Regions from separate parts of the Kluyvera sp. 142486 genome, predicted to be linked through region 2. Evidence: riboswitches for the same ligand, from Rfam matches in the RefSeq annotation. Region 2 holds a riboswitch; each other region holds the start of a gene.
What was found. A riboswitch is a leader RNA that binds a small molecule or an ion and turns the genes downstream of it on or off. The one in region 2 is predicted to bind thiamine pyrophosphate.
Positions count from the first base shown of each region.

Region 1 (3,277 bases), on a different contig from region 2:
CTGAAGTAACGGAATGGTTCATTGGCTAATTTATTTTGAAAACGGCATTGCCACGGAAAGAATAAATAATATTATTGGCATTGCGATCGTTGATGAAAAGACTAATGCCTTTGGCGATGATGTATTTGTTACTGTCATCTTTAATATATTTCATTTCACCATTTTCATTAATACTGTCGTAAGTGTATTTCTTAACCTCACCATAATTATTAACGTCGTTGAAAAACATAAAGTTCTTACAGATCGCCAGACTAATTAATTTGCCATCATAAGATGTCATGTAGACATCACAACCGTTGTTGATGGCTTTATTCAAGTCTTGTTTAACCTGGTTGGGGAGAAATCTTGCAGCAATACCGGGAGGTGTATTATCGGTTAAAAACTCTTTACCGTTGATAGAGAATTTATAATCGTTATCAGCATAGAAAGTGCTTCCACCCGGCTTGTTGAACTCTTCACCTGTATTATCTTTAATCGTACCATCGCTATATTGAGTGATGACAAGAGGAATCATCGCCCCTTTGCTATTAATAGCGCCGTAAGACAATGTCCAGGTTTTAACTGCGGTAGGAAGTACTACAGGGGCCTGCTTAGCTAAATTATCAATAACGGCCTCGCTCTCATCATTAGACTCGCTAGAATGATTTACAGGAACCGTAGCAGGCGCTGTGGTTGGTACAGGTCGATCTACATACACGGTTTTAGTGCCGCTGTTGCTCATCCCGATAAAGAATGCTACTACCCCCCCGATAGTCATCCAGGTCGCTAAATTTTTGAGGGTGTATTTTTTATAATGTAACTCCCTACGCAAGCGTACGATTTCGTTAGTCTGGTTACTCATCTGATCGTAAGCATTTTCTAATTCCGCTTTTACCTGATGTAATTCAGCAGAAGCTGAGCCAGAAGATGTCGCTATCTCTAACTCTGTCTTGAGTTGTTTAGCTCGTTGAAGGAGTTGATTATATTTTTCTACTAACTCGGTTTCACGTTGGCTAGAATTATGAGAGGGGGCCGCGCCTTCATAGATTTCAACATTAAATAGCTGTTCATAGGTTATACCTTCACCCTCCATTTTCTTTTTTGCCATACGGAAAGAGGTAGTCGCTTCTTCCATATTTGCATTCCTGAAAGCCAGGGCGAGCATTTTGGTAATTTTATTGATAGCACTTGCTGTAGCCATGATAAAACGTGGAACCCCCTCCATGTGTAGTCCTGCCATTAGAAGCAGAGTCACACAATGATTGTGTAATGGTTTCCCTTACAGGATAAGGTTGCTTGCTAGGGTATGAAGTATCTTAGGAAAGTTAATAGCTTTCTTCCAATCTTTTCCTATCACTTCGAAATAAAAACTTTCGTGTAGTTAAAAAAATTAAAAAGCCTCTAAAGAGGAAGATAAAAGTCTATAAATGTCATGCAAGTGCCTATTACATGATTACGCTATTCGAGATGTGATTAATCGAAATTTCTTGCGCCTCATCCATGCCCCCGGTTACACTAAGTAACTACAACTTTGTTGTTTATAAATTATTGTTTTATAACCAATTTGACTCGGGGTGCCCTTCCTTGTGAAGGCTGAGAAAAACCCGTACCACCTGATCTGGATAATGCCAGCGTAGGGAAGTCAGAGACCGTCTGGTCATTGCTTCTTCGCGTTTTGGCAGGAGCAAACCATGCAAGCCGACCTGCTAAGTCCCGCGCAATTTGCGCACACCGTACACCTTCTGCAGCAACATTCTCCCCTTGTTCACTGTATGACTAACGATGTCGTCCAGACCTTTACCGCCAACGTGCTGCTGGCGCTCGGCGCATCGCCAGCAATGGTTATTGATCCCGGTGAAGCCGCGCAGTTCTCGGCCATTGCCAGCGCATTATTGATTAACGTCGGCACCTTAACCCAGCCTCGTGCGCAGGCGATGCGGGCGGCGGTGGAGAGCGCGAACCGGGCGAGAACGCCGTGGGTGCTCGATCCAGTGGCGGTAGGCGCGTTGACGCTGCGCAGTGATTTCTGCCGCGAACTGGTGCAGATGAGCCCGGCGGCAATTCGTGGCAATGCCTCAGAAATAATGGCGCTGGCGGGCGAAAGCCAGGGTGGGCGCGGTGTGGATACCACAGATACCGCTGTGGCGGCGCTGCCGGCGGCGCAGAAACTGGCGCGCCAAAGCGGGGCGATTGTTGCGGTGACCGGCGAGGTTGATTATGTCACCGACGGTGAACGAACGCTGGCGGTGAACGGTGGTTCCCCATTGATGACTCGTGTGGTCGGCACCGGTTGCGCGCTCTCGGCCGTCGTGGCAGCGAGCTGTGCTTTACCTGGCGACCGCTTGCTGAACGTCGCGGGGGCCTGCGCGGTGATGAAGCGGGCGGGGCAGATTGCTGCGCAGGGACGAGGGCCGGGCAGCTTTGTTCCCGCGTTTCTCGATGCCTTGTACGTGATGCACGGGGAGGTCGCGGTATGAAACGTATTAATGCACTGACGATTGCCGGAACCGATCCTAGCGGCGGCGCGGGTATTCAGGCCGACCTGAAAACCTTCTCGGCGCTTGGCGCCTACGGCTGTTCTGTCATCACCGCGCTGGTGGCGCAGAACACCCGTGGCGTGCAGTCGGTTTATCGTATTGAACCTGACTTTGTCGCCGCGCAACTCGACTCCGTGTTCAGCGATGTGCGCATCGACACCACCAAAATTGGCATGCTGGCGGAGACGGATATCGTTGAGGCCGTGGCCGAGCGCCTGCAACGCTATCATATCCAGAACGTGGTGCTGGATACGGTGATGCTGGCTAAAAGCGGTGACCCGCTGCTTTCCCCATCCGCCGTTGAGACGCTGCGCCAGCGCCTGCTACCGCAGGTCTCTCTGATCACGCCAAACCTGCCGGAGGCCGCGGCGCTGCTTGATACGCCGCATGCTCGTAACGAGCGTGAAATGCTGGAGCAGGGACGAGCGCTGCGAGCGCTCGGCTGCGAAGCGGTGCTGATGAAAGGCGGCCATCTTGATGATGCTGAAAGCCCCGATTGGCTGTTTACCGCCGAGGGAGAAATGCGTTTCACCGCCCCGCGCGTGGTGACCAAAAATACCCACGGCACGGGCTGTACGCTGTCGGCGGCGCTGGCGGCATTGAGGCCGCGCCACGCAAGCTGGCAGGAGACGGTTCCTGTCGCCAAAGCCTGGCTGTCGCAGGCGCTGGCGCAGGCCGATACCTTACAGGTAGGCGAAGGTATTGGGCCGGTGCACCATTTCCACGAGTGGTGGTAACTGTCCGGCCAGCGTGCCAGTTGG
Region 1 covers NZ_JBKHUI010000005.1:74,480-77,756, reverse strand. The annotation lists gene ACLGE8_RS07660 (hypothetical protein) at 26-1,204, opposite strand; TPP riboswitch at 1,540-1,636, shown strand; gene thiM (hydroxyethylthiazole kinase) at 1,671-2,456, shown strand; gene thiD (bifunctional hydroxymethylpyrimidine kinase/phosphomethylpyrimidine kinase) at 2,453-3,253, shown strand.
Region 1: linked by a shared signal. The riboswitch ahead of thiM (hydroxyethylthiazole kinase) and the one ahead of thiC (phosphomethylpyrimidine synthase ThiC) in region 2 are both predicted to bind thiamine pyrophosphate.

Region 2 (3,277 bases):
GTGGCCCGGGCCTTCAATCATCACCTGAACATCGTACTCCCAGGCGATTTTGGTCAGCTCGCCCAGCGTGTGCAGTTCGGAGAACTGGGCTTCGTCGTTGGCATCCTGAATGGAGCCCGGACGCAGACCGTCCCCCAGCGACAGCGATACGTCATAGGCGGCACAGATTTCACAGATTTCGCGGAAATGTTGGTAGAGGAAGTTTTCCTGGTGATGAGAGAGACACCATTTCGCCATGATGGAACCGCCGCGAGAGACGATACCGGTCAGGCGCTTGGCGGTCATCGGCACGTAGCGCAGTAGCACGCCCGCGTGGATGGTGAAGTAGTCGACGCCCTGTTCAGCCTGCTCCAGCAGCGTATCGCGGAACGCTTCCCAGGTAAGATCTTCAGCGATCCCGTTGACCTTCTCCAGCGCCTGATAGATCGGCACGGTGCCGATCGGAACCGGGCTGTTACGCAGGATCCATTCACGGGTTTCGTGGATATAGCGGCCGGTCGACAGGTCCATCACCGTATCTGCGCCCCAGCGGGTGGACCACACCAGTTTTTCCACTTCCTCTTCGATGGAAGAGGTCACCGCTGAGTTACCGATGTTGGCGTTCACCTTCACGAGGAAGTTGCGGCCGATGATCATCGGCTCAGATTCCGGGTGGTTAATATTGGCAGGAATGATGGCGCGCCCGGCGGCGACTTCATCACGTACGAATTCCGGCGTGATGTTCTCCGGCAGGCGTGCGCCAAAGGCCATGCCTGGGTGCTGGTGGCGCAATACTTCACTGCGAATACGCTCGCGGCCCATGTTTTCGCGGATGGCGATGAACTCCATTTCCGGCGTCACAATCCCCTGACGGGCATAGTGCAACTGAGTAACGCATTTACCCGCTTTGGCGCGCTTCGGCGTCAACAGGCCGTTAAAACGCAGATCGTCCAGCCCATCATCGGCCAGACGCTCTTTGGTGTAGGCAGAGCTACGGTCGTCCAGCTCTTCGCTATCGTCACGAGCGGCAATCCACGGCTGGCGCAGCTTGGCCAGACCCTGCTGAACGTTAATCGCGACGTCCGGGTCGCCGTAAGGGCCGGAGGTGTCGTATACCGGCACCGCTTCGTTTGCTTCGAACTGCGGGTTCTCTTTGTTGCCGCCAATCAGCGTCGGGCTGAGCTGAATTTCGCGCATCGGAATGCGGATATCGGGCTGCGAACCGGTGATGTAGATACGTTGGGAATTCGGGAACGCGGTGCCTTCCAGGGTATCGATAAAGTGTTGAGCCTGGGCGCGCTGCTCGCGGCGTGATGGTTTAGTAGTGACAGACATAGCTCATTCCAGATAAAAGTAAGGATATGGCTTGTCAGACGACGGATGAAGCAAGAGAGAAGATCGCCCCTGGGCGATGCGACTATAGATTGACTCTTGTTCCCTTCGCAGGTCTTAACCTGATCAGGTTCCGCGGATCCCGAATTAACGGTCTCAGCCCGTGCTTGCGCACTGGGCACTCCGACAAGAAGTAACCTCAAATGTACCCGTCATACTTCAAGCTGCAGGTGCGTTGGCTGCGCTCGCGCACCCCCCAGTCACGTACTTATGTACGCTCCTGGGGATGCACTCCCTTGCCGCCTTCCTGCAACTCGAAGTATTTAGGGTAGAGGTAATGAATGTAAACTACTCGTTAATGCGGCAAATCTCAAGCCGGGCGTTTTATTTCATCCTGGCCGAGCGCCTCGAAGGTCAGCATGATGAGCTGGTCTTCTAACAGAAAACGGGCCTCCAGCGCTTCCCCGATATCAGACAGCGCCTGCTGGAATTCATACACGTTATCCTGGTCGATAGCGTTCTCCAGCGTAGAGTCGTAGTAGTCCATAATTTGTTGGGTATTGGCGTCCAGCAGCGGCCAGATTTTGCTGGCGTTTAAAAGCGGACTGTCGCCTTCCATTTTATGGATAATGCGTTCATAAATACTGAAATGACCGGCGGACAGATAGTCGACCAGACGCTGACAAAAATCATCGAGCGCTTTTTCATTAAGACGCATGAACGATTCTTTGCCAGGCTTAAGGCCAACCAGATTGTAGTAAGCCACGAGCAGGTGCTTACGAATATTCAGCCAACGGTCGACCAGTTTGTGGTGTCCATGGATGCGCTCTTTTAGACTTTCTAACTGGTTTAACATAGGTTGACCCCGCATCGATAAGATTAAAATCTGCTCACGTCATTATGTAATAATAATGTTAACAACATGCCTGTGAAGCAAAGGTAGCGCAAGAGATATGGATCGTATAATTGAAAAATGGGATCGCGGCTGGTGGATAGTCAGCCACGAACAAAAATTATGGTTGCCCGGCGGGGAATTACCATATGGCGAAGCGGTAAATTTCGATCTTGTGGGTCAGCACGCACTCCAGATTGGCGAGTGGGAAAGTGACCCGGTGTGGCTGGTACAGCAGCAGAAGCGTCATGATATGGGCACCGTGCGCCAGGTTCTTGACCAGGACGTGGGCCTGTTCCAGCTTGCCGGGCGCGGCGTGCAGCTGGCGGAGTTTTATCGTTCGCATAAATTCTGCGGCTACTGCGGCCACACGATGCACCCCAGCAAAACCGAATGGGCCATGCTGTGCAGCCACTGCCGTGAACGCTACTACCCGCAGATTGCACCGTGCATTATCGTCGCCATTCGCCGTGACGACTCCATTCTCCTTGCCCAACACGTTCGCCATCGCAACGGCGTGCATACCGTGCTGGCCGGTTTTGTCGAGGTGGGCGAAACCTTAGAGCAGGCGGTGGCGCGTGAAGTGATGGAAGAGAGCGGTATTAAGGTAAAAAACCTGCGCTATGTCACTTCCCAGCCGTGGCCGTTCCCGCAGTCGCTGATGACTGCCTTTATGGCAGAGTACGACAGCGGCGATATCGTTATCGACCCCAAAGAGCTGCTTAACGCCAACTGGTATCGCTATGACGATCTTCCTCTCTTACCTCCACCGGGCACCGTCGCGCGTCGTCTTATCGAAGATACCGTGGCAATGTGTCGGGCTGATTACGACTGACATGTTACACTGCACGCATCAACGCTAAAGGAATGTAAACATGAGCGAACTGAAGAACGATCGTTATCTGCGTGCACTGCTGCGCCAGCCTGTAGATGTGACCCCGGTATGGATGATGCGCCAGGCAGGCCGCTATTTGCCGGAGTACAAGGCAACTCGCGCCCATGCCGGTGATTTTATGTCGCTGTGCAAAAACGCCGAGCTGGCCTGCGAAGTGACGCTGCAGCCGCTGCGCCGCT
Region 2 covers NZ_JBKHUI010000028.1:10,089-13,365, reverse strand. The annotation lists gene thiC (phosphomethylpyrimidine synthase ThiC) at 1-1,314, opposite strand, end outside; TPP riboswitch at 1,398-1,507, opposite strand; gene rsd (sigma D regulator) at 1,682-2,167, opposite strand; gene nudC (NAD(+) diphosphatase) at 2,265-3,038, shown strand; gene hemE (uroporphyrinogen decarboxylase) at 3,079-3,277, shown strand, end outside.

Region 3 (3,277 bases), on a different contig from region 2:
CTTGCGTCCCGGCATTCATTTTCATCACGGCCGCGAACTGGAGATGGACGACGTTATCAGTTCACTGCATCGCAGCATGACGCTGTCGCTCTTTTCCAACATCACGCGCATTCATTCCCCTACCGCCTGGACGCTCGATGTCCATCTGAGCGAGCCCGACCGCTGGCTGCCATGGCTGCTGGGCCAGGTATCAGCGATGATTCTGCCGCGTGAGTGGCAATCGCTCAGCGATTTCTCGCGCATGCCGGTGGGTACCGGGCCGTATGCCGTCGCCCGCAACAATCAAAACCAGCTGAAGATTCATGCGTTTGATGACTATTTCGGTTTCCGGGCGCTGATTGACGAGGTGAACGTTTGGGTGCTGCCGGAAATCAGCGACGAGCCGAACGGCGGCCTGACGCTTCAGGGTACCACCCAGAGCGAAAAAGCGGTGGAAAGCCGCCTCGAAGAGGGCTGCTACTATCTGCTGTTTGACGCGCGCAGTTCACGCGGCAACAACCCGGCGGTACGTCAGTGGCTGAGCCACATTTTCCACCCGAACAACCTGCTGTATCACGCGGGCGAGCAGCACCAGAGCCACTGGTTCCCGGCCTACGGCCTGCTGCCCCGATGGCACCATGCCCGCAGCCACGCCTGCGAGAAACCGGCAGGTCTTGAGTCGGTCACCCTCACCTACTACCGCGATCACGTTGAACACCGGACGATCGGTCAGATCATGGAAGCGCTGCTGGCGGCCCATCAGGTCAAACTGGTTATTCAGGAAGTGGATTACGACGAGTGGCATCGCGGGGAAGTGGTCAGCGATATTTGGCTGAACAGCGCCAACTTTACGCTACCGCTCGACTTCTCGATCTTTGCCTACCTTTATGAAGTGCCGCTGATCCGCCACTGTATTCCCATCGACTGGGAGCAGGACGCGCAGCGCTGGCGCATAGGAGAACTTTCACTGCCCGACTGGTGCCAAAGTCTGCTGGCAAATCAGTCCATTGTACCGCTGATCCACCACTGGCTGATGCTACAAGGCCAGCGCAGTATGCGCGGCGTTCGCATGAACACCCTGGGCTGGTTCGACTTTAAATCGGCCTGGTTTGCACCGCCGGATCCTTAAGGCTTTTGATTTATTCACGTAATCATTACAATGTGCCGTTCTCAACGGGGTGCTGCGCCGAGTGCGCGAGCTGAGAAAATACCCGTCGAACCTGATCCGGATAATCCCGGCGAAGGGATTTGAGGCTAACTCAAAATCCTTTGCCACCATTTTATAAAGGTGCAAAGTGCTCAAAAAATTACTCCCCCTGCTGGTGCTGGTTGCCGCTCCGGCCCTCGCCAAACCTGTACTGACTGTCTACACCTATGATTCCTTTGCCGCCGACTGGGGCCCTGGCCCGGCGGTGAAAAAAGCGTTTGAAGCCGACTGCAATTGCGAGCTGAAGTACGTGGCGCTGGAAGACGGCGTTTCGCTGCTCAACCGTCTGCGCATGGAAGGCAAAAACAGCAAAGCCGACGTGGTGCTGGGGCTGGATAACAACCTGCTGCAGGCAGCAACCGACACCAAGCTGTTTGCTAAAAGCAACGTTCCCGCCACCGCCGTTACCGTACCGGGCGGCTGGAACAACGACACCTTCGTGCCGTTCGACTACGGTTACTTCGCCTTCGTCTACGATAAAAACAAGCTGAAGAACCCGCCGAAAAGCCTGAAGGAACTGGTTGAGAGCGACCAGAAATGGCGCGTAATTTATGAAGACCCACGCACCAGCACGCCGGGCCTTGGCCTGCTGCTGTGGATGCAAAAACTCTACGGTGACAAAGCCCCGGAAGCCTGGCAGAAACTGGCGGCGAAAACGGTCACCGTCACCAAAGGCTGGAGTGAAGCCTACGGTCTGTTCCTGAAAGGGGAAAGCGACCTGGTGCTGAGCTACACCACCTCTCCGGCGTACCACATTATCGACGAAAAGAAGGACAACTACGCGGCGGCGAACTTTAGCGAAGGCCACTATCTGCAGGTGGAAGTGGCAGCGAAAACCGCAGCCAGCAAACAGCAGAAACTGGCTGACGAGTTCCTGAAGTTTATGGTCTCTCCGGCCTTCCAGAACACCATTCCAACCGGCAACTGGATGTATCCGGTGACCAACGTCACGCTGCCAGAAGGCTTTAATGGCCTGGTGAAACCGCAAACTGCGCTGGAATTCACCCCGCAGCAGGTGGCCTCCGAACGTCAAAACTGGATTAACGCATGGCTTCGCGCAGCCAGCCGCTAATCCCTCGCTGGCTGTATCCAGGGCTGACGGCAACCACGCTGATGGTTGCCGTCGCGCTGGCGGCGTTTCTGGCGCTGTGGCTAAACGCGCCGGAAACGTCGTGGTCAACGCTGCTCGGCGATAGCTATCTGTGGCACGTGGTGCGTTTCTCCTTCTGGCAGGCGTTCCTGTCGGCGCTGCTGTCGGTCGTCCCCGCGATTTTCCTTGCCCGGGCGCTTTACCGACGGCGTTTCCCAGGCCGCACGCTGCTGCTGCGGTTGTGCGCGATGACGCTGATTCTCCCGGTGCTGGTCGCCGTCTTCGGCATTCTGAGCGTATACGGTCGCCAGGGCTGGCTGGCCCAGCTTTTTGCCTGGCTTGGCTGGCAGTGGAGCTTCTCGCCCTACGGCCTGCAGGGCATTTTGCTGGCGCACGTCTTCTTTAATATGCCAATGGCGACCCGTCTGCTATTACAGGCGCTGGAGCAGATCCCCGGCGAGCAGCGCCAGCTTGCTGCTCAACTGGGAATGCGCGGCTCCCCGTTCTTCCGTCTGGTGGAGTGGCCGTGGATGCGTCGGCAGATCCTGCCCATCGCCACCCTGATTTTCATGCTCTGCTTCGCCAGCTTTGCCACCGTGCTTTCACTCGGCGGCGGGCCTTCCGCGACGACCATCGAGCTGGCTATCTACCAGTCGCTGAATTTTGATTATGATCCGGCACGCGCAGCGATGCTGGCGCTGATTCAGATGGGGTGTTGTCTGATGCTGGTGCTATTAAGCCAACGATTAAGCCGGGCGATTGCCGTCGGCAACAGCCACGTTCACGGCTGGCGCGACCCGGATGACCGCTGGCACAGCCGGGTAACCGACACACTGTTGATTCTCCTCACCCTGCTGCTGCTGCTGCCCCCGCTGCTGGCGGTGGTGGTTGACGGCATCAACCCATCCATGTTCCAGGTCTTTACCCAGCCGGTACTTTGGCAAGCGCTGGGCACCTCGTTACGCATCGCCATTGCCGCCGGAGTTATCTGCGTGGCGCTA
Region 3 covers NZ_JBKHUI010000009.1:142,607-145,883, forward strand. The annotation lists gene sgrR (HTH-type transcriptional regulator SgrR) at 1-1,108, shown strand, start outside; TPP riboswitch at 1,144-1,244, shown strand; gene thiB (thiamine ABC transporter substrate binding subunit) at 1,275-2,258, shown strand; gene thiP (thiamine/thiamine pyrophosphate ABC transporter permease ThiP) at 2,234-3,277, shown strand, end outside.
Region 3: linked by a shared signal. The riboswitch ahead of thiB (thiamine ABC transporter substrate binding subunit) and the one ahead of thiC (phosphomethylpyrimidine synthase ThiC) in region 2 are both predicted to bind thiamine pyrophosphate.